Sphaerotilus montanus: one gene and its partner. Each later gene encodes a partner of the first gene's protein in a complex. Links are inferred from orthologs where the notes say so. Each region holds a gene or a part of one and is shown on either strand. Other genes may lie near its edges.

Region 1 (9,779 bases):
GGCCATGGCACCCAGCACGGCATGCGTGCGCGGGAAGTAGCCCATCTGGTCAAGGTTCTGTGCCAGAACGGCGGACGCATGCGGGTTGTGCGCCACATCCAGCACCAGCGCCGGCTGGCCAGGAACGACCTGGAAGCGCCCCGGCAGTTCCACCATCGCCAGACCATTGCGCACCGCCTGGGCCGGCACCGACAGGCGCGGTCGCATCGCGTCCAGCGCCGCGAGCACACCCGACGCGTTGATCAGCTGGTTCGCACCACGCAGTGCCGGGTAGGCCATCGCGTTGTAGCGGCGCCCTCGCCCGCTCCAGTTCCACTGCTGGCGATCGCCCGCGTAGTTGAAATCGCGACCGAAGCGCCACAGGTCTGCACCCAGCGCTTCGGCATGGTCGATCACGCTGCGCGGCGGCACCGGATCGGACACGATCACCGGCCGACCGGCCCGCATGATCCCGGCCTTCTCGCGGCCGATGGCCTCGCGGTCCGGGCCGAGGTAGTCCATGTGGTCGAGGTCGATGCTGGTGATGATGGCGCAGTCGGCATCGATGATGTTGACGGCGTCCAGCCGCCCGCCCAGACCGACTTCGAGGATCACCACGTCCAGCGGCTGCGCGGCGATGCAGTGCAGGATGGCCAGCGTCGTGAACTCGAAATAGGTCAGCGATTCGCCCTGGCGTGCCGCTTCGACCGCGGCGAAGTGCGGCAGCAGCACCTCGGCCCGGACCACGTCGCCATTGAGCCGCAGCCGCTCCTCGAAATGCACCAGATGCGGCGACCCGTACACCGCGGTGCGGTAGCCGCCCTGCAGCAGGATGGCTTCGAGCATCGCGCAGGTCGAGCCCTTTCCATTGGTGCCCGCCACCGTGTAGACCGGCACGTCGAACTGCAGGCCCAGCCGCTCGCGCACGCGCTGCACCCGGTCGAGGCCGAGCTGGATGGTCACCGGGTGCAGGCGCTCGCAGTGCGCGAGCCAGTCGGACAGGGTCTGGGGCATGAAGATCTCTTCGAAAAACCGAAGGGGCGTCTTGCGACGCCCCCGTGAGCACAGCGCGTGGAATGCGGGTTCAGGACACCGCGTCCGCGCTCTGGCGCTGCAGCATGGCCAGCAGGCGGGCGACGGTCTGGCGCAGCTCGCGGCGGTCCACGATCATGTCCAGCGCGCCCTTCTCGATCAGGAACTCCGAGCGCTGGAAGCCTTCCGGCAGCTTCTCGCGCACGGTGTTCTCGATCACGCGCGGGCCGGCAAAACCGATCAGCGCCTTCGGTTCGGCGATGACCACGTCACCCACGAACGCGAAGCCCGCCGACACGCCGCCCATGGTCGGGTCGGTCAGCACGCTGATGTAGGGCAGCTTCGCCTTGCCGAGGCGGGTCAGCGCGGCGTTGGTCTTGGCCATCTGCATCAGCGACAGCAGGCCCTCCTGCATGCGCGCGCCACCCGTGGCGGTGAAGCAGACGAACGGCACCTTCTGCTCGATGGCTGTCTCGACCCCGCGCACGAAACGCTCGCCGACCACCGAACCCATCGAGCCGCCCATGAAGTCGAACTCGAACGCGGCGGCGACCAGCGGAATGCTCAACACAGAGCCGCCCATCACAACCAGTGCGTCGGTCTCGCCGGTGGCCTCCATGGCTTCCTTCAGACGCTCAGGGTACTTCTTGCTGTCCTTGAACTTCAGCGCATCGACCGGCAGGACTTCCTGGCCGATCTCGTAGCGGCCTTCGTCGTCGAGGAAGCCGTTCAGGCGGGCGCGGGCGTCGATGCGGTGGTGGTGGCCGCACTTGGGACAGACGTTGAGGTTGCCCTCCAGGTCGGTCTTGTAGAGCACCGTCTCGCAGGACGCGCACTTGACCCACAGGCCTTCCGGCACCGTGCGGCGCTCGCTGGGTTTGGTCTGCTGGATCTTGGGGGGCAGCAGCTTGTCGAGCCAACTCATGCGGTTTCTCCTTGGAGGGTATCCAATGCCGCACGGATCTCGCGGAGGAAACCGGCAGCGACCGGTACCACCCGCTCGCGCGGTTCGTTTTCGATCAACTGGATGATACGGGAACCGATCACCACCGCGTCCGACACACGGGCCACGGCGACGGCGGTTTCTGCGTCCCGGATGCCGAAGCCGACGCCCACTGGCACGCTCACCTGGGCGCGGATGCGCGGCACCATGCGCGCGACCGCGTCGGTGTCGAGGTGACCGGCGCCGGTCACGCCCTTGAGCGAGACGTAGTAGACGTAGCCTGTGGCGATGCGGCCGACTTCGGCCATGCGCTGGTCAGTCGACGTCGGAGCGAGCAGGAAGATCGCATCCATGTCCGCGGCGCGCAGCCGTGCGGCGAAGGCTTCGCATTCCTGCGGCGGATAGTCCACGACGAGCACGCCATCGACGCCAGCCTTCTTCGCGTCGTCCACGAAGCGGTCCGGCCCGTAGCACTCGACCGGGTTGGCATAGCCCATCAGCACCACCGGCGTCGTCGCATCCGTCTCGCGGAAGGCGCGCACCATCTCCAGCACGTGCGCCGTGCTGATGTGCTTGAGCAGCGCGCGCTCGCTGGCGCGCTGGATCACCGGGCCGTCGGCCATCGGGTCCGAGAACGGAACGCCGAGTTCGATCACGTCGGCGCCCGCCGCGACCATGCCGTGCATCAGGTCGACGGTCACATCGGCGTACGGATCGCCTGCGGTCACATAGGGAATCAGCGCCTTGCGGCCCTGCGCGGCCAGGCGCGCGAAGGTGGTCTGGATGCGGCTCACAGCGCACCTCCCTTGACGCTCTGCCCGCGACACGACGGGCGGCAGTAGAAATCGGCCCCCGACAGGTCGGCGACGGTGCCGATGTCCTTGTCGCCACGGCCGGACAGGTTGACCAGGATGTGCTGGTCCGGACGCATCGTCTTCGCCAGTTTCATCGCGTAGGCGACCGCGTGGCTCGACTCCAGCGCCGGGATGATGCCCTCGGTGCGGCAGAGGTAGTGGAAGGCCTCCAGCGCCTCCTTGTCGGTGATGCCCACGTACTCGGCGCGACCGATGTCCTTCAGATAAGCGTGCTCCGGGCCCACGCCGGGGTAGTCCAGCCCGGCCGACACGGAGTGCGTCTCGGTGATCTGGCCGTTGGCGTCCTGCAGGATGTAGGTGCGGTTGCCGTGCAGCACGCCGGGCTTGCCGAGTTGCAGCGAAGCCGAATGCTTGAGCGTGTCCAGACCCTCGCCCGCCGCCTCGACGCCGATCAGGCGCGTGCCTTCATGCGGAATGTAGGGGTGGAAGATGCCCATCGCGTTGCTGCCGCCGCCCACGCAGGCGACCACGGCGTCCGGCTGGCGGCCTGCGGGGCCACCCAGCTCGGCGATCAGCTCCGGCATCTGCGTCAGGCATTCGGTGCCGATCACGCTCTGGAAGTCGCGCACCATGGCCGGATACGGGTGCGGGCCCGCGACCGTGCCGATGATGTAGAAGGTGTTCTCGACGTTGGTGACCCAGTCGCGCATCGCCTCGTTGAGCGCGTCCTTCAGCGTCTTGCTGCCCGACTCGACCGGCACGACACGGGCGCCCAGCAGGTGCATGCGGTAGACGTTCGGGCTCTGGCGCTTGACGTCCTCGGAGCCCATGTAGACCACGCACTCCATGCCGTAGCGCGCGCAGATCGTCGCGGTCGCCACGCCGTGCTGGCCGGCACCGGTCTCGGCGATCACGCGCGGCTTGCCCATGCGCTTGGCGAGCAGGGCCTGGCCGATGGTGTTGTTGACCTTGTGCGCGCCGGTGTGGTTGAGGTCTTCGCGCTTGAGGTAGATCTGCGCGCCGCCCATCTCGCGGCTCATGCGGTCGGCGTGGTAAACCGGGCTGGGGCGGCCGACGAAGTGCTTCAGCTCGCGCCGGAATTCGGCGATGAACTGCGGATCGTGGCGGTAATGCTCATAGGCGCCGCGCAGTTCGTCGAGCGCGTGGCTGAGGGTTTCAGCGACAAAACTGCCGCCGTAGACCCCGAAATGCCCGCGGGCATCGGGTTGGTCGTAGGTAAACATGGTGACTCTCGGGAAATTCAGTATCCGCTGTCGGCGTCCGCCCGTCGGGCATCGGCTTCGCGGACCGCTTCGCAGAATTGGCGCATCAGCGCGGCGTCCTTGACGCCCTTGCCGACTTCAACGCCGGAACTCACGTCCACGGCACAGGGCCGCACGCGAAGCACGCCATCGATCACATTGGCATGATTCAACCCACCAGACAAAACGACCGGACGGGACACGCCTGACGGAATGAGAGACCAATCGAAAACCTTTCCGCCTCCGCCATACCCCTCGACATGCGCGTCGAGCAGGATGGCCTGGGCGCTGGAGCAAGACTGTGCAAAGTCTAACAAATCAAAGCCCGGCATCATGCGCGCGGCGCGCAGATAGGGGCGCCCGGGGGCTTCGCACTGTGCGAGAGTTTCATCTCCGTGGAACTGGAGCAGCAAGGTCGGGATGGCCGCGCAGGCTTCGGCGATCTGCGCCGGCTCCGCGTTCACGAACAGACCGACCGGCGTGACGAACGGGGGCAGGCGCCGCACCAACTGCACGGCACGCTCCAGCGACACGTACCGCGGGCTGCGGGCATAGAACACCAGCCCGATCGCATCGGCACCGGCCGCCACGGCCTTATCGACGTCCTGTTCGCGGGTCAGGCCACAGATCTTGATGCGGGTCCGCGCGGTCAGGCCCGACGGCGGAAAGTCAATCGAAACGCTCATCGGACGTCACCAGCGAGAAAAGGGAAACCGGGCGAGCAGTGCTCAGCGCTGCCAGCCACCAGGCAACCAGTCGAACCCCGCCGTGCGGGTCGGCAAGCCATGGTGCGCATCGTAGCGGGGTCCGAGAAAGTACAGGCCGTCTGCGGCAAAGGTCGGGGCAGCGCGCTCGCGCCGGCGGGACGCGAGCACCTCGGCCACCCAGTCGCTCGGCCGCGTGCCCGTGCCGACCGCGATCAGACAGCCCATGAGGTTGCGGATCATGTGGTGCAGGAAGGCCACCGCCTCGAAATCGAAGCGCCAGTAGGCCCCGTGGCGCACGATGGAGATCTCGCGCATCAGCTTCACCGGCGACAGCGCCTGGCAGTCGGACGAGCGGAACGCGGAGAAATCGTGTTCGCCGATCAGGTGGGCCGCGGCGCGGCGCATGGCCTCGGCCTCCAGAGGCCGGAAGGTCCAGCCGACCGAGCCCTTCTCGATGGACGGTCGCACCGGCGACTCCACCACGATGTAGGCATACCGCCGCCCGCGGGCGAGGTTGCGTGCATGGAAATCGTCACTGACCGGAGAACACCACTGGACCGCGATGTCGTCGGGCAGATAGCGGTTGGTGCCGCGCACCCAGGAGAACGGTTCACGGTCCCGGTCGGTATCGAAGTGGACCACCTGGTTGAGACCGTGCACGCCCGTGTCGGTGCGACCGGCACAGAGGGTCTGGATGGGCGCCACCGCGAACCGCGACAGCGCCTTTTCCAGATGGTCCTGAACCGTGCATCCGTCAGGCTGGCTCTGCCAGCCGTGGTAGGCGGTGCCGCGGTAGGCGACGCCTAGCGCGAGGCGCAAGGCGTCGCACCTGCCCGGACACCCACCAGCCGGCGCATCACGCCAGCTTGTCCAGCATGGCCTGCGCCTTGGCGCGCAGATCCCCATCGGACTTCTCGATCACTTCCTGCAGCATGTCGCGCGCAGATTCGGCATCGCCGAAATCGAGGAACTCCTTGGCCAGTTCGATCTTGCGCGACAGCGGATCAGCGTCCTCGCCATCGACCAGCATCGGATAGGCATCCATGGCCCCAGACGAGGTCGTCGGCTGCAGATCGAAGTCGAGCGACAGTCCGCCCATGTCGATCTTCTGCAGATCACCGGCTTCCGTGATCGGCTCGCTGATCTCGGGCAGATCGTGCAGTTCGAAATCCAGACTGCTGTGACCCGAATCGGCCGGCACATCCAGCGAACTGGACATGCCTGCGACACCAAACGCGCTGGCAGCCGTGGCGGCAGCGGTGGCACCGAACGCACCATGCCCGGTCGACAGGGGACTCGACACCGGTGGCAGCGAGTCCATCGGACCCGGAACCGAGATGTCGAGGTCGATGGAGGCCGAACTGCCCGACGGCGTATCAGCCCCCAGATCGAAATCGGGGATGGCGCTGTTCTCGAACCGGGAGGGCGACGGCACCACCGATTGCGGCATGGTGCTGGCCCCCAGCATCTCGCCACCACCGGATTCCGACGCATAGCCGGAGTGCGGCTGACCACCCTGCTCGTACAGCGGGTTGTCCGGATCGATCGAGCGACCCAGTTCCTGCGCGCGCAACCAGTCTTCGCCCTGGCCGCCGGTCAAGCCGTACAGTTCACCCGCCAGCAGTTCGTAGCCCTTGGTGTCGCGGCGCTTGGCATAGACCTCCAGCAGCTTGGTACGAATGGCGAGGCGCTCCGGATTGGCCCGCATCGCTTCCTTGAGGATTTCCTCGGCTTGCAGGTCGCGGCCGTAGGCCAGGTACACATCGGCCTCGGCGACCGGATCGACATCGCCGATCGCATCGATCTGGCTCAGCGAATAGCTCATCGACGACGGTGTTCCCGCGGCATCACGGGTATCGACGCGCTGGCCACCACTGGCGCCAAAGAACGAATCCGGCTGGAGGCGGCTTTCCAGGAAGGATGTGACGCCGGCTTCATCCTTGTTCTTGCCACGCAGACGGTAGTAGCCCAGTCCGGCCAGGATGGCCAGGATCAGACCGGCACCCGGCAACAGCATCGGATTCTCGGACAGCGAGTCGATCAGCGACGGCTCTTCGGCCGGCGTGGTGTCCATCGGCATGGCCGGACGCGACGCAGCGGGCACCACCGGCACCACGGCCGGCGCACTCGCCACGACCGCAGGAGCCGGTGCAGAGGCCACGATCGGCAGCGGCTCCTTGGCCGACGCCGCAGCGACCACCATCGGCGCCGAAGCCGCAACCACCGGGGCGGAGGCCAGCTCAGCAGGCTTTTCGGGCGCCTTTGCCACGACAGCCGGGCCGGAAGCCGCAGCGGCCGCCTTGCCGGTGCCAGCCGCTGCAGCGCCAGAGGCCGCCTGCAGCTTCTTCAGCTCATCCAGATTGCGGGCAAGCTCGTTGACACGCGAACTGGCTTCCTTTTCGGCTCGTTGCTTGACGACGGTCTCTTCCGGAGTCGTCGTCTGGCCCTTGCCCGCCGTCTTCGGCTTGTCGAGTTGCAGCCGATCCGGCTTGGCCACGCCCGCAGCACCGCTTTCGACCACTTCCGTGCGCACCTGCCCGCCAGACTTGCGGGTCGGCTCGACAGGCTTGACCTGCTCGGGCACGGCACCCGCCAGTCGCTGGCGATAGGCATTGAAATTGGCGCTCTGCACCTGGACGAGGCGCCGGGCCTCGCGCGCATCGACGCTGCCGAGCTGCTGGGCCGACGGAACGGTCAGCACCGCGCCGGAGCGCAGCCGGTTCATGTTGTTGCCGATGAAGGCTTGTGTATTGCCCTGGTACAGGCCGACCAGCATCTGGTCCAGGGAAATGCCTTCGACCTGCAGCTTGCTGGCAACGTTCGACAGGGTGTCGCCCGACTTGACCTGGTACTCAGTCCCGCTGCCCGCGGCGGCATTGGCTGCCGGGGCTGGCACAGGAGACGGTGCAGCAGGTCGACGGACAGGCGCCTTGGCGAGCGCAGCCGGCTCGGCCGATTCGGCAGCCGCCGGCGCTGGTGCCAGGCGCTTCATCGCTTCGGCGCGTGCAGCAGCCTCGGCGGCAGCAGACGCAGCCAGTTCGGCCTTCGTCGGCCGCGCGGGTGCGGCGGCCACCACGGCCGGCGTCGCCGGAGCCGCTGGCGCACGCGCCACGGACGGCGGATCGAACAGCAGCGTGTATTCGCGCAGCAGTCGGCCGCTCGACCAGGACAACTCCAGGATCACATCGACAAACGGCTCCTGGACGGAACGGTCGCTGGTGATTCTCAAATAGGGTGTGCCATCGGCACGGCGCTGCAACGACACCGCGGTGGACGGCAGAACGGCGTTGTAATCCACACCGGCAATCCGGTAGGCATCCGGCGGTGCGACCCGCACCCGCAGATTGGCGGATTCGTCCGGCGTGAGGCTGGTGACGTCGATCTCGGCCCGCAGCGATTCGCCCAAGGCGGATTGAACGCTCAAGCGGCCGAGACTCAAGGACCAGGCGGATGGCGCGGCACCAAGTGCTGCGACCACCGCGACCACGGCCGCCACTTCTCTCAGAGCCAAACGCCCCGTGCGCTTCGTCTGGGTATTCAAGGCGTCTCCCAAGCTGCGAATCATGGAACCATTCCGTTTTTTCGCACCAGTCAATACGAGCAATAAGCGCTCAAAATGTCCGAAAAGACAATAGCATCAAGCAGATACAAAGACAAGCTCATGCTCTGCCTGACATTCTGAGCATCTCGCACGATTACCGTCTCTGAAAATATGCACGTTGCCACCCGGCAACGTGCATATCCCGGCAACGCTTACGCGTCCAGCAGGATGCGCAGCATGCGGCGCAGCGGTTCGGCCGCGCCCCAGAGCAACTGGTCACCGATGGTGAAGGCGCCAACATACTCCGGACCCATCGCCAGCTTGCGGATGCGGCCGACCGGAATCGTCATCGTGCCCGTCACCGCCACCGGCGTCAGATCACGAATCGTGGCCTCACGGGTATTCGGCACCACCTTCACCCACTGGTTGTCGGCCGCGATCATGGCCTCCAGATCGGCGACCGGCACATCCTTCTTCAGCTTGAAGGTCAGCGCCTGGCTGTGGCAGCGCATCGCGCCGACGCGCACGCAGAAACCATCGACCGGGATCGGCGCAGAGTCGAAACCCTCGCCCAGACCCAGGATCTTGTTGGTCTCGGCCATGCCCTTCCACTCTTCCTTGGACTGGCCGTTGCCCAGGTCCTTGTCGATCCACGGGATCAGCGAGCCGCCCAGCGGCACGCCGAAGTTCGCGGTCTCGGCCGAGGTCAGGGCACGCTGCTTGGCGATGACCTTGCGGTCGATCTCCAGGATCGCGCTCTTCGGGTCGTCCAGCAGCGCGCGCACTTCGGCGTTCAGCGTGCCGTACTGCGTCAGCAGCTCGCGCATGTGCTGCGCGCCGCCACCGGACGCTGCCTGGTAGGTCTGGGTGCTCATCCACTCGACCAGACCGGCCTTGTAGAGCGCGCCCACGCCCATCAGCATGCAGCTCACGGTGCAGTTGCCGCCCACCCAGTTCTTGCCGCCCTTGGCCATCGCGTCCTTGATCACCGGCATGTTGACCGGGTCGAGGATGATGACGGCGTCGGATTCCATGCGCAGCGTCGAGGCCGCATCGATCCAGTGGCCGTTCCAGCCCGCCGCGCGCAGCTTGGGGAACACCTCGGAGGTGTAGTCGCCACCCTGCGCGGTGATGATGATCTCGCAGCGCTTGAGCGCCTCGATGTCATACGCGTTCTGGAGTTTCGTCTCGTTCTTCGCCATCGCCGGGGCCGCGCCGCCGGCGTTGGACGTCGAGAAGAACAGCGGCTCGATCAGGCCGAAATCGCCCTCGGCCTGCATGCGGTCCATCAGGACGGAGCCGACCATGCCGCGCCATCCGACCAATCCTACGAGTTTCATGTGATGCCCTTTCCGGTATTCGACCTGCCCCGCCGACTCGCATCGCCGGGGTTGAGAGGTCTGGGCGAGACGAGGCGGAGCCGATCAGCTCTTGGTAATGCCTTTAATGCCCTGGGTGACAGCAGCCACGACCGCGTCCCCCATCTCGCGCGTGCCCACT
Region 2 (12,946 bases), 1.3 Mb from region 1 along the record:
ACGTCCGGGCGTGGTGATCGGCAAGAAGGGCGAGGACATCGAGAACCTCAAGCTGCAACTCGCCAAGATGCTCAAGGTGCCTGTCGCCGTGAACATCGAGGAAGTGCGCAAGCCGGAAGTCGATGCGCAGCTGATCTCCGAATCGATCACCCAGCAGCTCGAAAAGCGCATCATGTTCCGCCGCGCGATGAAGCGTGCGATGCAGAACGCGATGCGTCTGGGCGCCCTGGGCATCAAGATCATGTCGGCCGGTCGTCTGAACGGCATCGAAATCGCGCGCACCGAGTGGTACCGCGAAGGCCGCGTGCCGCTGCACACCCTGCGTGCGGACATCGACTACGGCTTCTCGGAAGCCAAGACCACCTACGGCATCATCGGTGTCAAGGTGTGGGTCTACAAGGGCGACCGCCTGGCCAATGGCGAAGCACCGGCTGCCGCACGCGAAGAGCGTCCGGAAGACGACCGCCGCCGCCGTGGTCCGCGCAGCGACCGTCCGGGCGAACAGCGCCGTGGCGCGCCGCGTGGCAACAACGACCGCCGTCCGGGTGCCGCTGCTGGCGCCCCGGCGGGCGAAGCGGGCGTCAAGCGCGTGGTCCGTGCTGCTGCACCGGCCGCCCCCAAAGGAGAATAAGGAATGTTGCAACCGTCGCGTCGCAAGTTCCGTAAGGAACAAAAGGGCCGCAACACCGGCGTCGCCACCCGTGGCGCTCTGGTGTCGTTCGGTGAGTTCGGTCTGAAGGCCACGGAGCGTGGCCGCATCACCGCTCGCCAGATCGAAGCCGCCCGTCGTGCCATCTCGCGCCACATCAAGCGCGGTGGCCGTGTCTTCATCCGCATCTTCCCGGACAAGCCGATCTCGCAGAAGCCGGCCGAAGTGCGTATGGGTAACGGCAAGGGCAATCCGGAGTACTACGTGGCTGAAATCCAGCCGGGCAAGGTGCTCTATGAACTCAATGGCGTGCCTGAAGCGCTGGCCCGTGAAGCCTTCACGCTGGCTGCCGCCAAGCTGCCGCTGCGCACGACCTTCGTGTTGCGCCAGTTCGGTACCTGAGCAAGGGGAACATGAATGAAAGCTTCTGAACTCCGCGCCAAGGACGTCGCCGCGCTCGAAAAGGAAATCAGCGATCTGCTGAAGGCCCATTTCGGTCTGCGCATGCAAAAGGCGACGCAGCAACTGACCAACCACACGATGCTGCGCAAGACGCGTCGTGACATCGCTCGCGCCAGGACCATCCTGACCGAGAAGAAGAAGGGAGCCGCCCAATGAGCGAAGCCCAAGTCCAGACTGCTGCCGCTCCGGCGCAGAAGAACACCCGCACCCTGGTCGGTCGCGTGGTCAGCGACAAGCGCGCCAAGACGGTCACCGTCCTGGTCGAGCGTCGCGCCAAGCACGAGCTGTACGGCAAGATCGTGGCGCGTTCGCGCAAGTACCACGCCCATGACGAGACCAACCAGTTCAAGCTGGGTGATCTGGTCGAGATCTCGGAAAGCCGCCCGCTCTCCAAGACCAAGAACTGGGTTGTGACGCGCCTGATCGAAAAGGCCCGTCTGGTCTGAGAACGACCTGATACGCGACAGTTTCCGGGGTCTTGCTGACCTCGGATGACGCGAAAACCGGCACGCTGGGATACTGGCGGCCGGTTTTTTTTATTCTGGCTCTTTCCTTTTCCCACCTGAACGGAGAACTCTTCCATGCTGAAGATTGGCGACCAACTGCCCGCGGGCACCCTGTTCGAATACGTCGAAGTCGAGGGCAATGGCTGCTCGATCGGCCCGAATGCCTTCGATGTGACCAAGGAAACCGCAGGCAAGAAGATTGCCATCTTCGCGCTGCCGGGCGCCTACACCCCGACCTGCTCTGCACAGCACCTGCCGGGCTACATCGCCCAGGCCGATGCCTTCAAGGCCGCAGGCGTGGACGAGATCTGGTGCGTGTCGGTCAACGATGCCTTCGTGATGGGCGCCTGGGGCCGCGAGAACGGTGCTGCCGGCAAGGTGCGCATGATGGGAGACGGCGGCGCGCTGTTCACGCAGGCGACCGGCCTGGTGCTGGACCTGACCGCCAAGGGCTTCGGCGTGCGCTCGCAGCGCTACTCGATGCTGGTGGACAACGGCGTCGTGAAGACGCTCAACGTCGAAGGCCCGGGCAAGTTCGAGGTCAGCGACGCAGCGACGCTGCTGGCCCAGGCTCAGGGATAAAACGCGGCGAGCGTGTAGCCGGCGATGCGCTGGTTGGTGCTGGTGAACTCCAGGCTCCAGCTCGCATCGCTGGAGGCCGCCAGCAGGTCCGGCTGCCGGAATTCGGTCGGGGCCAGTACCCGGCGTACCACCACGGCACCCGACAAGTCCGTCAGGCTCAGTTCGATGTGCGGCGCGGCAACGGTGTGACTGGCCCGGTTGTGCAGCGTCACCCCCAGCAGGTAGCTGTCGCTGCCGGGCGGTCGGCTGAGGGCGGTGCTGTCCACGACCAGTGCGTCGAGTTGCTGTGGTGGCTGCAACTGGCATTGCCATTGCGCGCAGGCGTGCTCCAGCAAGGGGCGCGTGACCGGCCAGCGAGCCGCGATCAGGTCATGCCACTGGTGACCGATCTGTGCCACCAGCACACCGCCCAGCAGCAGCGCGCCCAGGCCCAGTGCGGCGCGGACGATCGGACGGTGCCAGCGTGCCTGCTTGTCGGCACGGCGCACGAAGTCCGGCAGTACAGCGACCTCTTGGGTTGTGGACGTTCCGTCCTCCACCGCCGCAGCGGCCTCCTTGGGCTCGGCAGTGGCCTCCTCTGCGGTCGTCGGTGCGGGGCGCTCCTCCACAGATGCGCCATGGCTGGACATGCGCTCGGCACTCAGGTCCAGCGTCTTTTCCAGATCGTCGATGAACGGCAGGGTCGGGCTGGGTGGCGGGGTCGCTGCTGGTGATTCCGGGGCGGTTTCGCCAGACTCCTGCGGGCTGGTGTGCACGACTTCGGCCGCGGCGACCGGTTCGGAGGCTGGGGGCGGCTCTGTCGATGGCGGCAGTGGCATGGGTGCCGAAGGCCAGTCCAGCGGCAGATCGACGTCCGGCCGGCCTTCGCGCTGCAGGCGTGCTGCCGCGAAGGCGCTGAACGCTTCGGAGCGGAATTCGAGGGTCGTGGCCGGGTAGACGGTCTCGTCGCCTGAAGGAAAGGGGTCCGGATCCGCCAGCACGTCCGGTGGCAGCGTCGGCAGTGTCGTGTCGGCGCTTGTCGTGCGCCAGGCACCAGGATCCGGCTGGGTGGGCGCCATGCCGCGCTCCGGCTCCTGGACCGATGGATCCCAGGTAGCGGCGCGGCGGGTGCTGATCTCGACCCGCGTGGCGGGCACGCTGCGTGCTGGCGCCGGCAATGGTGCTGCCGGGGCGGGTGAGGGGGGTGTTGCGGGAGGCGGCGGTGCGCGGTTTTGCAGCGCTTCCTGTCGTTCGCGCAGCACCTTGCCGTCCGAGAACATCGCCGGCCGGGTTTCCAGCCACGCGGGATCGGTCGGGTTGGTCGTTGCGGGCGTGGCGAGATCCGGTGCACCGCTCCTGGTGTCCCGCCGTGCGAGGTCGAACAGCCCCTCCAGCGCGTTGAACACCTCCTGGCAATGCCCGCAGCGGACCCAGCCCTCGGAGATCTTCAGTTGGTCCTGCACTACCCGGAAGACGGTGCCGCAGGAGGGGCAGGAAGTGGCCAGACTCATGCCGGAATCATGCCATTACCACCCGATTTCAGGGGCGGCGCGCCGTCAGCAGCACCCAGCCATCTTCACGATCTGCCACTTCCAGCGCGAGCCAGGGGGCATACGTCGCCTGCAGTTCCTCGATCTGGCGTTCCAGCAGGCCTGCCATCACCAGCGAACCGCCCGGTGCGACATGACCGCTCAACAGCGGCGCCAGCAGCTTCAGCGGTGCGGCCAGGATGTTCGCCAGCACGACCGGGTACTGCCCTTCGGCCAGGTCCGGCAGACCGACCCGGTGCAGGGTCACGCCATTCGCTGCTGCATTGGCCCGGCTCGACTCCACGGCGGCGAAGTCGATGTCCACCGCGTCGATGTCACGGGCGCCGTGCAGTCCGGCGCCGATGGCCAGGATGCCCGAGCCACAGCCGTAGTCGAGCACACGTGGCCACGGGTTTGCCAGATCGGCGTGGCGGGCGATCCAGCGCAGGCACATGCGGGTGGTCGGATGCGTGCCCGTGCCGAAGGCCAGGCCGGGATCCAGCCGCATCACGCGCGTGGCGCCTGCCGGTGGCTTGTGCCACGAGGGCACGATCCAGAACTCGGACGTGATCAGCACCGGCTCGAACTGCGACTGTGTCAGACGCACCCAGTCCTGGTCCGCCACGGGGTAGAGCCCCTGGACGTGCAGATCGGTGAAGGCGCTGTCGCCATCCTCGCCGTCCTGGGCCAGCAGCAGGGTGCAGGCGTCGGTGGCGGCATCCTCGTCGTTGAACAGGGCCTTGACGACCGAACGCTGCCAGCCACCAATGCTGGCCGACAGCGTCGCGGGCATGCCCGGCTCGCCGAAGATGGGGGCTTCGTCGGGCGTGTCGGCGTCCGCGTCCTCGACGGTGACGGCCAGCGCGTCCAGCTCCTCCATCAGCGCATCGGACACCGCATCGACCTGGTCGGCCGGACAGAGCAGGGTCAGCTCGATCATCCCAGCGACTTCCGTGCGGCCAGCCAGCCTTCGAGGTAATGGATGCTGGTGCCACCCTCCACGAAGGCGGCGTCGGACATCAGCTGCCGGTGCAGCGGGATGTTGGTCTGGATGCCTTCGACCAGCATCTCGCTCAGCGCGCTGCGCATGCGGGCCAGCGCCTGGTCGCGCGTGTCGGCGTGCACGATGATCTTGCCGATCATCGAGTCGTAGTTCGACGGCACGAAGTAGTTGCTGTAGGCATGCGAATCGACGCGCACGCCCGGTCCGCCCGGCGGGTGCCACATCGTGATGCGACCCGGCGACGGCGTGAACTTGAACGGATCCTCGGCGTTGATGCGGCACTCGATGGCGTGGCCGCGCTGGGTGATCTGCTTCTGCGTGAAGGGCAGCTCCTCGCCGGCGGCGATGCGGATCTGCTGCTGCACGATGTCGATGCCGGTCACCAGTTCGGTCACCGGATGCTCGACCTGCACGCGGGTGTTCATCTCGATGAAGAAGAACTCGCCGTTCTCGTACAGGAACTCGAAGGTGCCCGCGCCGCGGTAGTTGATCTTGCGGCAGGCCGCCGCGCAGCGTTCGCCGATCTTCTCGATCACCTTGCGCGGAATGCCCGGTGCCGGCGCTTCCTCGATGATCTTCTGGTGGCGGCGCTGCATGGAGCAGTCGCGCTCGCCCAGCCAGACGGCGTGGCCGTGCTGGTCGGCGAGGACCTGGATCTCGATGTGGCGCGGGTTCTGGAGATATTTCTCCATGTAGACGGCCGGGTTGTTGAAGGCCGCGCCCGCTTCCGCCTTGGTCGTCTCCACGGCGTGCAGCAGGGCCGCCTCGGCGTGCACCACGCGCATGCCCCGTCCACCACCGCCGCCGGCCGCCTTGATGATCACCGGATAGCCGGTCTCGCGGCCCATGCGGATGATCTCCTTCGGGTCGTCGGGCAGTTCGCCCACCGAGCCGGGCACGGTCGGCACACCGGCCTTGACCATCGCGTCCTTGGCCGAGACCTTGTCGCCCATCAGACGGATCGATTCGGGGCGCGGGCCGATGAAGGCGAAGCCGCTCTTCTCGACACGTTCGGCGAAGTCGGCGTTCTCGGACAGGAATCCGTAGCCCGGGTGGATCGCCTCGGCGTCCGTCACCTCGGCGGCCGAGATGATGGCGGGCATGTGCAGATAGCTCTTCTGCGACGGGGCGGGGCCGATGCAGACGGCTTCGTCGGCGAGCTTGACGTACTTGGCGTCGCGGTCCGCTTCGGAATACACCACCACCGCCTGGATGCCCATCTCGCGGCACGCCCGCTGGATGCGCAGCGCGATCTCGCCGCGGTTGGCGATCAGGATCTTCTTGAACATGATGGCGCGGGCCTTATTCGATGATGAACAGCGGCTGTCCGTACTCGACGGCCTGGCCGTTCTCGACGAACACCTTGGTGACCGTGCCGTCCACGTCCGACTCGATCTCGTTCATGATCTTCATGGCCTCGATGATGCACACCGACTGGCCCTTCTTGATGACCGTGCCCACGTCGGCCAGCGCCTTGGCGCCGGGGTTGGAGGCGCGGTAGAAGGTGCCGACCATCGGCGACTTGACGACATGGCCGGTGATGACCTCGGCCACCGGTGCCGCCGGCGCGGCAGCCGCCACCGGTGCGGCAGGTGCCGGATGGGCCATGGGCTGACCGGGGTAGTGCGCGGCCATCACCATGGCGGGTGCCGTACTTTGCTTGACGATGCGCACCTTGCCGTCGGCTTCGGTGATCTCCAGTTCGGAGACGTTGGATTCCGACACCAGATCGATCAGGGTCTTCAGCTTGCGAAGGTCCATGGGGGCTCCGTGATACTCGGGTTGCAGTGAGCGGGGCAGTCGGATGCGTGCCCCGCTGGCCGGCGGCGGCCCTGTCGCGTCGGTTCGCGTGCAGGACTCGCGTCAGATGGGCCGTGTTGCCGCGGGTTTGTCAGCCAAACCCCAGACTTTACGCGCTTTTCTGTTCCATTCGATGACGGTCTTCACAAATTGAGACCCGGTCGGCGAGGTCCGCGATGATGCCACGGGCCGAGGTTCGCGCAAGAACCAAACCGTTCATCCTGTGGTGCCTGCGCCTGCAGCACCGACCCACTCTTGCAGTTCTTTCAGATTGGTCTCACCCAGTTTGCGGTGGAGCACCTGACCGTCCGCACCCAGCACCACGGTATAGGGCAAGCCCCCGGTCGTGTTGCCCATCTGGCGCGCCAGTTCGGTGCCGCCGAAACCGGCCAGTCCGATCGGAAACCCCACCGGCGTCTTCACCAGGAACTCGCGCACGGGCGTGGGGCCGTCCACGGCCAGTCCGATGACTTGCCAGCCGGCCTGTCCGCGTGCGGCCTGGGTACGGGCGAAGGTGTCGAGCAGCGGCATTTCCTTGACGCAGGGTGGGCACCAGGTCGCCCAGAAATTGATCAGCAGCGGCCGCCCGCGCAGGTCAGCCAGTGCCAGCGTGCCGCCCTCGGGCCGGTCGAAGCGCAGGGACCACGGCGCTTGCGCACCGCTGCCCGACGCCGACGCGGCGGCCGGGGCTGCCGTCTGGAGGGCCGGCGTGGCCGCACGCTGCCGGGCCCACCAGCCCGACCCGCCGGCCACCACGGCCACGCCGGCGCTCAATCCGATCCAGCTTCTGCGGTTCATGGGGTGTTCTCCTCGTTCATCAGGCGGCGCAGACCGGCCAGGTCGCCGCGCTGCGTGCGGCCCTGGGCGTCGGCCTTGAGGGCGCCGCGCAGGTCGTCATGGTCCAGGATGGTGAGAAACACCGTCACGGGTTCGCCCAGCGCATCGCAGCGCTGCGCCAGGCTCAGCACGTCGACCGGCTGGTGGCGCGGCCCGTTCACGCTGCCCACGTCGTAGTCCACGCCCTGGTTGATCAGCGCCAGCTCGGCCGACTTGCAGTCGTCGCAGTAGAGCTGCAGGTGGACGGCGGACAGCCGGGTGGCGGTGCCGCGCCAGACGGCGCCGGTCAGGTGCGGGCGGAACTCGGCCAGCCGCTCCATCCACAGCGCGGCCACGCTGCGCAGCGCGGCCAGCTCGGCCGGCTGCGTGTCGGCGCAGAACACCGCCAGGTACTCGCGCACGGCGTCCTCCACCGCGTCGTTGTCCGGCATGTGCACGCTGCGTGACGCGCCCCGGCCCAGGTCGCGGGCGGCACGGCGCTTGGCGGGGCCGTACTCCAGGCCTTCCTCGACCACCAGCCGGGCGGCACTGGCGGCAATTTCTTCGGTCAGGGTGTTGTAGGCAGTCATGGCAGTGGAACGGCCCCCATGCGCGCAGTGATCGTCGCGGCGCGGCTGACGAGGTAGGGCGAGCCGGGGCGCTGCTCGAAGCGCTTGGGCGCCGGCAGCATCACCGCCAGCCGCGCCGCCTGCGCCGGAGCGAGCCGGGCGGCGTCGACGTGGAAGTAGTGCTCGGCAGCAGCCTGCGCGCCGAAGACGCCTTCGCCCCACTCGACGTTGTTGAGGTAGATCTCCAGGATGCGCCCTTTGTCCAGCAGGCCTTCGAGCATGAAGGTGAGCAGGAACTCCTGGCCCTTGCGTGCGGCGGTGCGCTCGCCGGACAGGAAGAGGTTCTTGGCGAGCTGCTGGCTGATGGTGGAGCCGCCGACCACCTTGGGCTCGACCCGGCGCAGCGGCGTGGCCAGCGGCTTGCCGCGGCTGGCCGCCTTCTGCTCGCGCTGCTCGATCAGCCCGTTGCGCTTCTCTGCCGAAGCTTCGGCGCGCTGGTTGCGTTCCCAGGCCTTTTCCAGCGCATCCCACTCGACGCCGCTGTGCTCGTTGAAGCCGGCGTCCTCGCTGGCGATCACGGCACGCTGCAGGTGCGGGCCGAGCTGGTCGCGGTCGCGCCACGCCTGGCTCCACAGCACCTGGCCCTGTTCCGTGGCCAGACGCCAGATCTCGCTGCGCTGGAAGGGCGTCGACTGCGGATCGACCACCACCATCAGCGCGATGCGCAGCACGAAGTAGAGCTGCAGCGCCACCGCGCTCAGCAGCAGCAGGGCCAGCAGCCGCCAGAGGTGGCTGCGCCAGAGCGGGGCTGTGGCCGTCATCGCGGGTTCAGCGGACGCCGTCCACCTGCGCCCGCAGCGCGGCCAGCACCGGCGCCGTGTCCGGCCGCACGCCGCGCCAGGCGAAGAAGGCTTCCGCAGCCTGCTCGACCAGCATCCCCAGCCCGTCCCGGCCGGTGGCGCCATGCTGCGCCGCCCAGTCGAGGAAGGCGCGCGCACCGGCGCCGTACATCATGTCCACCGCCAGCCCGTCTGCCTGCAGCACGCTGGCGGGCACGGGCACGCCAGCGCCAGACAGGCTGCTGGCCGTGCCGTTGATGACGATGTCGAAGGCCGTGCCGGGTGCGTCCAGCGGCGCGGCGCTCAGCGCGACGCCGTGGTCACGTGCCAGATCGGCGTGGCGATCGACCAGCGCCTGCGCCTTCTCTGCGGTGCGGTTGGCGACGACCAGCGCGCTGGGGCCGGCCTCGATCAGCGGCCCGAGCACGCCTGCTGCCGCGCCGCCCGCGCCGATCAGCAGCACACGCCGGCCTGCCAGCGCCACACCGGCGTTGACCGTGATGTCGCGCACCAGCCCGATGCCGTCGGTGTTGTCGCACCACCAGCCGTCGGCGTCGAAGCGCAGCGTGTTGGCGGCTTCGGCGCGCTGGGCGCGTGGCGTGCGGCGCGGGGCGAGCTGCCAGGCCTCGAACTTGAAGGGCACGGTGACGTTGCAGCCATGCGCGCCGTCCGCGGCGAACTGGCGCACCGTCGCGGTGAAGCCGTCGAGCGGGCTGCGCAGGCGGGTGTAGTCGATCGACTGGCCGGTCTGGGCCGCGAAGCGGGCCTGGATGTCGGGGGAGCGGCTGTGCTCCACGGGGTGGCCGATCACGGCGTAGCGGTCCATGGCGGGCGTGGGGAAAGTGAAACGGTGGGTGGGGTGTCCGGGGCGCTCACTGCGCGGGGGCGTTCTTGGGCGTGGCATCCTCGACCGAGGCCTGCACGCCCTGGTCCCGCGTGAAGCGGAAGCGCGACACGAACACCAGCCGGTCGAACTGGCTGCGCATGGCCGGCGTGAAGTGGCCGTACGGTGCAGCGCCGCGCACGATGGACTGCGCCTTGCGGTCGAGTGCACGGTTGCCCGAGGTCTTGATCACCTCGGCCTCGACGACCCGGCCCAGGCTGTCGACTTCCATCAGCATGCTGAGTTCGCCGTAGAGCTTGGCGCCGTCGGCTTCGGGGAAGTTGCGGGTGCCGATGTCCTCGATGCGGCGGCGCAGCGAGTCGTAATAGATCGCGTGCACGCCTTCGCGCGCGGCGGGGCTGACGTAGCGGCGGCGCGGGCGGGCGTTTTCGTCGTTGATGCGCTTCTCGATCTGTGCGAGCTGGTCGATGAGCTGGCGGCGGCGCTCCTCCTCGGCGTGCGCGGCGGAGGGGGTCTTGTCGGCCGCCTGCACGGGGTCGGGGGTGTTGAGCCGGGCCAGCTCGCGCTTGATCTGGGTGAGCAGCTGCGTCTGCTGGGCCTGCATCTGCTCGATCTGGCGCGTGGCGTCGTCGATGGCGTTGCCGGCCTGGTCGGCAGGCGAGGGCGGCAGTGGCGAGGTGGCGACGCCCTTGTCCGCATCACCACCGCCCGCCAGGTTGCGCTGGGCGATGACCTGGGCCTTGGTGGGAGCCTCGGCCGAACTGGCGTTGACGAGCACCACCTCCAGCGGTGTGTCCTGCAGGATCCGGTCGAAGGCCTGCGGATCCACGACCCGCACCATCAGCACCGCCGCGTGCAGGCCGACCGACAGGAGCAGGGCGGTCTGGAGGGTCGAGAGTTGCTTGAGACGCTGCATCGTGGATCGGCGGGTCGGCGGGTCGGCGTGTCGGCGTGTCGGACGTGGGTCAGGATGCCGATGGTACTGGCGCCGCGGTGTCGGTGGATGCATCGGCGTCATGCACGTCGATCGCCAGGGCCAGTCCGGTCGCGGCGGCCTCGGCACCTTCCTCGGCATCGTCTTCGAGCACGGCGTCGTCGTCGCTGCGGGTCGAGTCATCCAGGCGGGTGAGCACGCTGCCGCCGACTTCCAGCGTCAGCAGGTCCGGCTCGCCCAGCCGCACACGGACCCGGGCACCGCGTGGCATCGCGTCCGCCCCGGCGGCGCGCAGCACCAGCGGCAGCGTGTCGGCGCGCACCAGCCCGTCCTTCATCACGGCGCAGTCGAGTTCGGTGATGCCGTTCTGGGTCAGCCAGCGCAGCGTCCAGAAGCGCTCGATGGCGTTCTGGAAGCCGTTGTAGGCCGAGTACGCGGTGTCGAAGCCGGAGATGATCGCCATCAGCATCATGTCCTTGGGCTTGAACGGCGCGACCAGCGCGGCGGTGCGGCCGTGGCGGGCGCAGGCGATGATCTGCCACTGGTTCACGAGGTCCACATAGCGCCGCAGCGGCGAGGTGGCCCAGGTGTAGTGCGCCACACCCATGCCGGCGTGCGGCTGCGCGCGGGTCGACATGCGGACCTTGACGCCCGGCGCCATGCTCGCCTGGCTGCGGTAGATGCCCGGCACGCCCAGCTCGGCCAGCCAGCCGCCCCAGGTGTTGTTGGCCAGGATCATGGCCTCGGCGACGATGGTGTCCAGCGGTGCGCCGCGGCGGCGTTCGCTGATCTGCACCGTCTCGTGGCCGCTCGGCGGCTCCACCGGCGACTGGCCGGCAGCATCGACGAGCTTGAAGTTGTAGTCCGGCCGGTTGAAGTTTTCCGGCTTGCCGCGCACGACCTCGCGCTGCGCCTTCAGGTGCCTGGCCAGCCGGAAGCCGAAGGACAGCTCGGCCGCGAACGGGAAGTCCGCCGGCGCCGCGCCCGTCAGCGCCGCCTCGGTCACCACCGCGTCGAGCTTGTCGTGGCGCAGGTTGGCGGCGATCGGCACGCGCTCCAGCTTCGTCTCGCTGGACTTCACTTCGAGCGTCGCCTCGTCCATCGTCACGTACAGCGACACGGCCGGGCAGTCACGCCCTTCCTGCAGCGTGTAGGCCTGCACCACGTCGTCCGGCAGCATGGTCAGCTTCCAGCCGGGCATGTAGACGGTGGACAGCCGGTCGCGCGCCACCTTGTCGATGGGCGAATCGGGGGCGATGGCCAGTGCGGGCGCGGCGATGTGCACGCCGAAGATGACGGTGCCCGTGCCCAGTCCCTGCACCGACAGCGCGTCGTCGATCTCGGTCGTGGCCGAGTCGTCCACCGAGAAGGCACGCACGGAGGCCAGCGGCAGCTCGTCCTTGATGGCGGGGGCCGTGAGCGCGGCGGGGAAATTCGTGCCCTTGGGGAAGGTCTCGAACAGGAAACGCCGCCAGTGGAACTGGTAGGGGCTGTCGATGGCCTTGCAGTCGAGCAGCAGGTCGAGCGGTGCGCGCTGCGAGCGCTTGGCGGCTTCGACCACGGCCTTGTATTCCGGCCCGTTCTTGTCTGGCTTGAACAGGATCTTGTACAGCTCGTTGCGCACCGGCTCCGGGCACTGGCTGGCGATCAGCGCGGTGGTCCAGACCTCGATCTGCGCGGCGACCTGCGCCTTCTTCTCGATCGCGAGCAGCGCGGCCTTGACGATGTCCTCGGGCGCCTTGCGGAAGAGCCCCTTGCCCATGCGGCGGAAATAGTGCGGCGCGTGGAACAGCTTGAACAGGGCGGCCGCCTGCTGGGTCGGGCCGGCCTTGGCGTCGAAGTAGTCGCGCGCCAGATCGGCGAAGGCGAACTCGTCCTCGGGCGCGAATTCCCACGCCAGCTCCAGCTCGATCTCCTCGGCCAGACGCTGGCCCTCGGCGATCAGCTCGGCGGGCGAGGGCTTCTCGAACTTGAGCAGCACATTGGCGGCCTTGACCTTGACACGCTTGCCGGAGTCCAGCTCGATCTGCATCGAGCTTTCGGCTTCCGACATCACGCGTCCGGCGAGGAATTTTCCGGCGTCTTCGAAGAGGGCATTCATAGGGGCGGGATTGTCGCCGATGGCCGCTGGTCCCGTGGCGCATCAAGTCCCCATCGATTCCGACGGACTGCCATACAGCCGGTACGTCCGCCGCCCTGCGCCCTTGGCGGCGTAGAGCGCCATGTCGGCGTGCTTGAGCAAGGTGCTGGCGTCGCGGCCGTGCTCCGGATGCAGCGCGATGCCGATCGAGACCGAGACCTGCACCGGCGGAGCGTCCGCTTCGAGGTGGAAGGGCTGCTCCAGCGCATGGATGATCTTCTGCGCCAGCCGCTGCGGCGCCAGCGGCGGGCCGTCCGCATGCGCGATCAGCACGAACTCGTCACCCCCGAGCCG

The links.
Region 2: the proteins of accD (region 1) and accB are in contact, whole or in part, in a solved structure (PDB 8UXZ), measured with the Escherichia coli proteins. The link is inferred for Sphaerotilus montanus from one-to-one orthologs.

What each region holds. Positions count from the first base shown.
Region 1 is NZ_JACCFH010000001.1:108,798-118,576, forward strand. What follows is about bases 1-2,999. They hold accD (acetyl-CoA carboxylase, carboxyltransferase subunit beta), read right to left. Parts: upstream 1,937-2,999; coding sequence 1,064-1,936; downstream 1-1,063. Other genes in these bases: folC (bifunctional tetrahydrofolate synthase/dihydrofolate synthase), read right to left, coding at 1-993; trpA (tryptophan synthase subunit alpha), read right to left, coding at 1,933-2,748; trpB (tryptophan synthase subunit beta), read right to left, coding at 2,745-2,999. Outside these bases: more of trpB, read right to left, coding at 3,000-4,013; BDD16_RS00525 (phosphoribosylanthranilate isomerase), read right to left, coding at 4,031-4,717; tRNA pseudouridine(38-40) synthase TruA, read right to left, coding at 4,760-5,557; BDD16_RS00535 (motility hub landmark protein FimV), read right to left, coding at 5,595-8,303; asd (aspartate-semialdehyde dehydrogenase), read right to left, coding at 8,492-9,619; leuB (3-isopropylmalate dehydrogenase), read right to left, coding at 9,704-9,779.
Region 2 is NZ_JACCFH010000001.1:1,393,074-1,406,019, reverse strand. Bases 4,743-7,443 are described here. They hold accB (acetyl-CoA carboxylase biotin carboxyl carrier protein), read right to left. Parts: upstream 6,472-7,443; coding sequence 6,013-6,471; downstream 4,743-6,012. Other genes in these bases: BDD16_RS06165 (hypothetical protein), read right to left, coding at 7,305-7,443; BDD16_RS06170 (TlpA family protein disulfide reductase), read right to left, coding at 6,727-7,308; accC (acetyl-CoA carboxylase biotin carboxylase subunit), read right to left, coding at 4,743-5,999. Also shown: rpsC (30S ribosomal protein S3), read left to right, coding at 1-631; rplP (50S ribosomal protein L16), read left to right, coding at 635-1,051; rpmC (50S ribosomal protein L29), read left to right, coding at 1,067-1,267; rpsQ (30S ribosomal protein S17), read left to right, coding at 1,264-1,557; BDD16_RS06195 (peroxiredoxin), read left to right, coding at 1,693-2,199; BDD16_RS06190 (zinc-ribbon and DUF3426 domain-containing protein), read right to left, coding at 2,190-3,689; prmA (50S ribosomal protein L11 methyltransferase), read right to left, coding at 3,718-4,647; more of accC, read right to left, coding at 4,644-4,742; more of BDD16_RS06165, read right to left, coding at 7,444-7,916; BDD16_RS06160 (transglycosylase domain-containing protein), read right to left, coding at 7,913-8,716; aroE (shikimate dehydrogenase), read right to left, coding at 8,724-9,560; BDD16_RS06150 (TonB family protein), read right to left, coding at 9,607-10,494; BDD16_RS06145 (ribonuclease catalytic domain-containing protein), read right to left, coding at 10,544-12,613; BDD16_RS06140 (diguanylate cyclase domain-containing protein), read right to left, coding at 12,656-12,946. UniProt on the Escherichia coli protein: This protein is a component of the acetyl coenzyme A carboxylase complex; first, biotin carboxylase catalyzes the carboxylation of the carrier protein and then the transcarboxylase transfers the carboxyl group to form malonyl-CoA.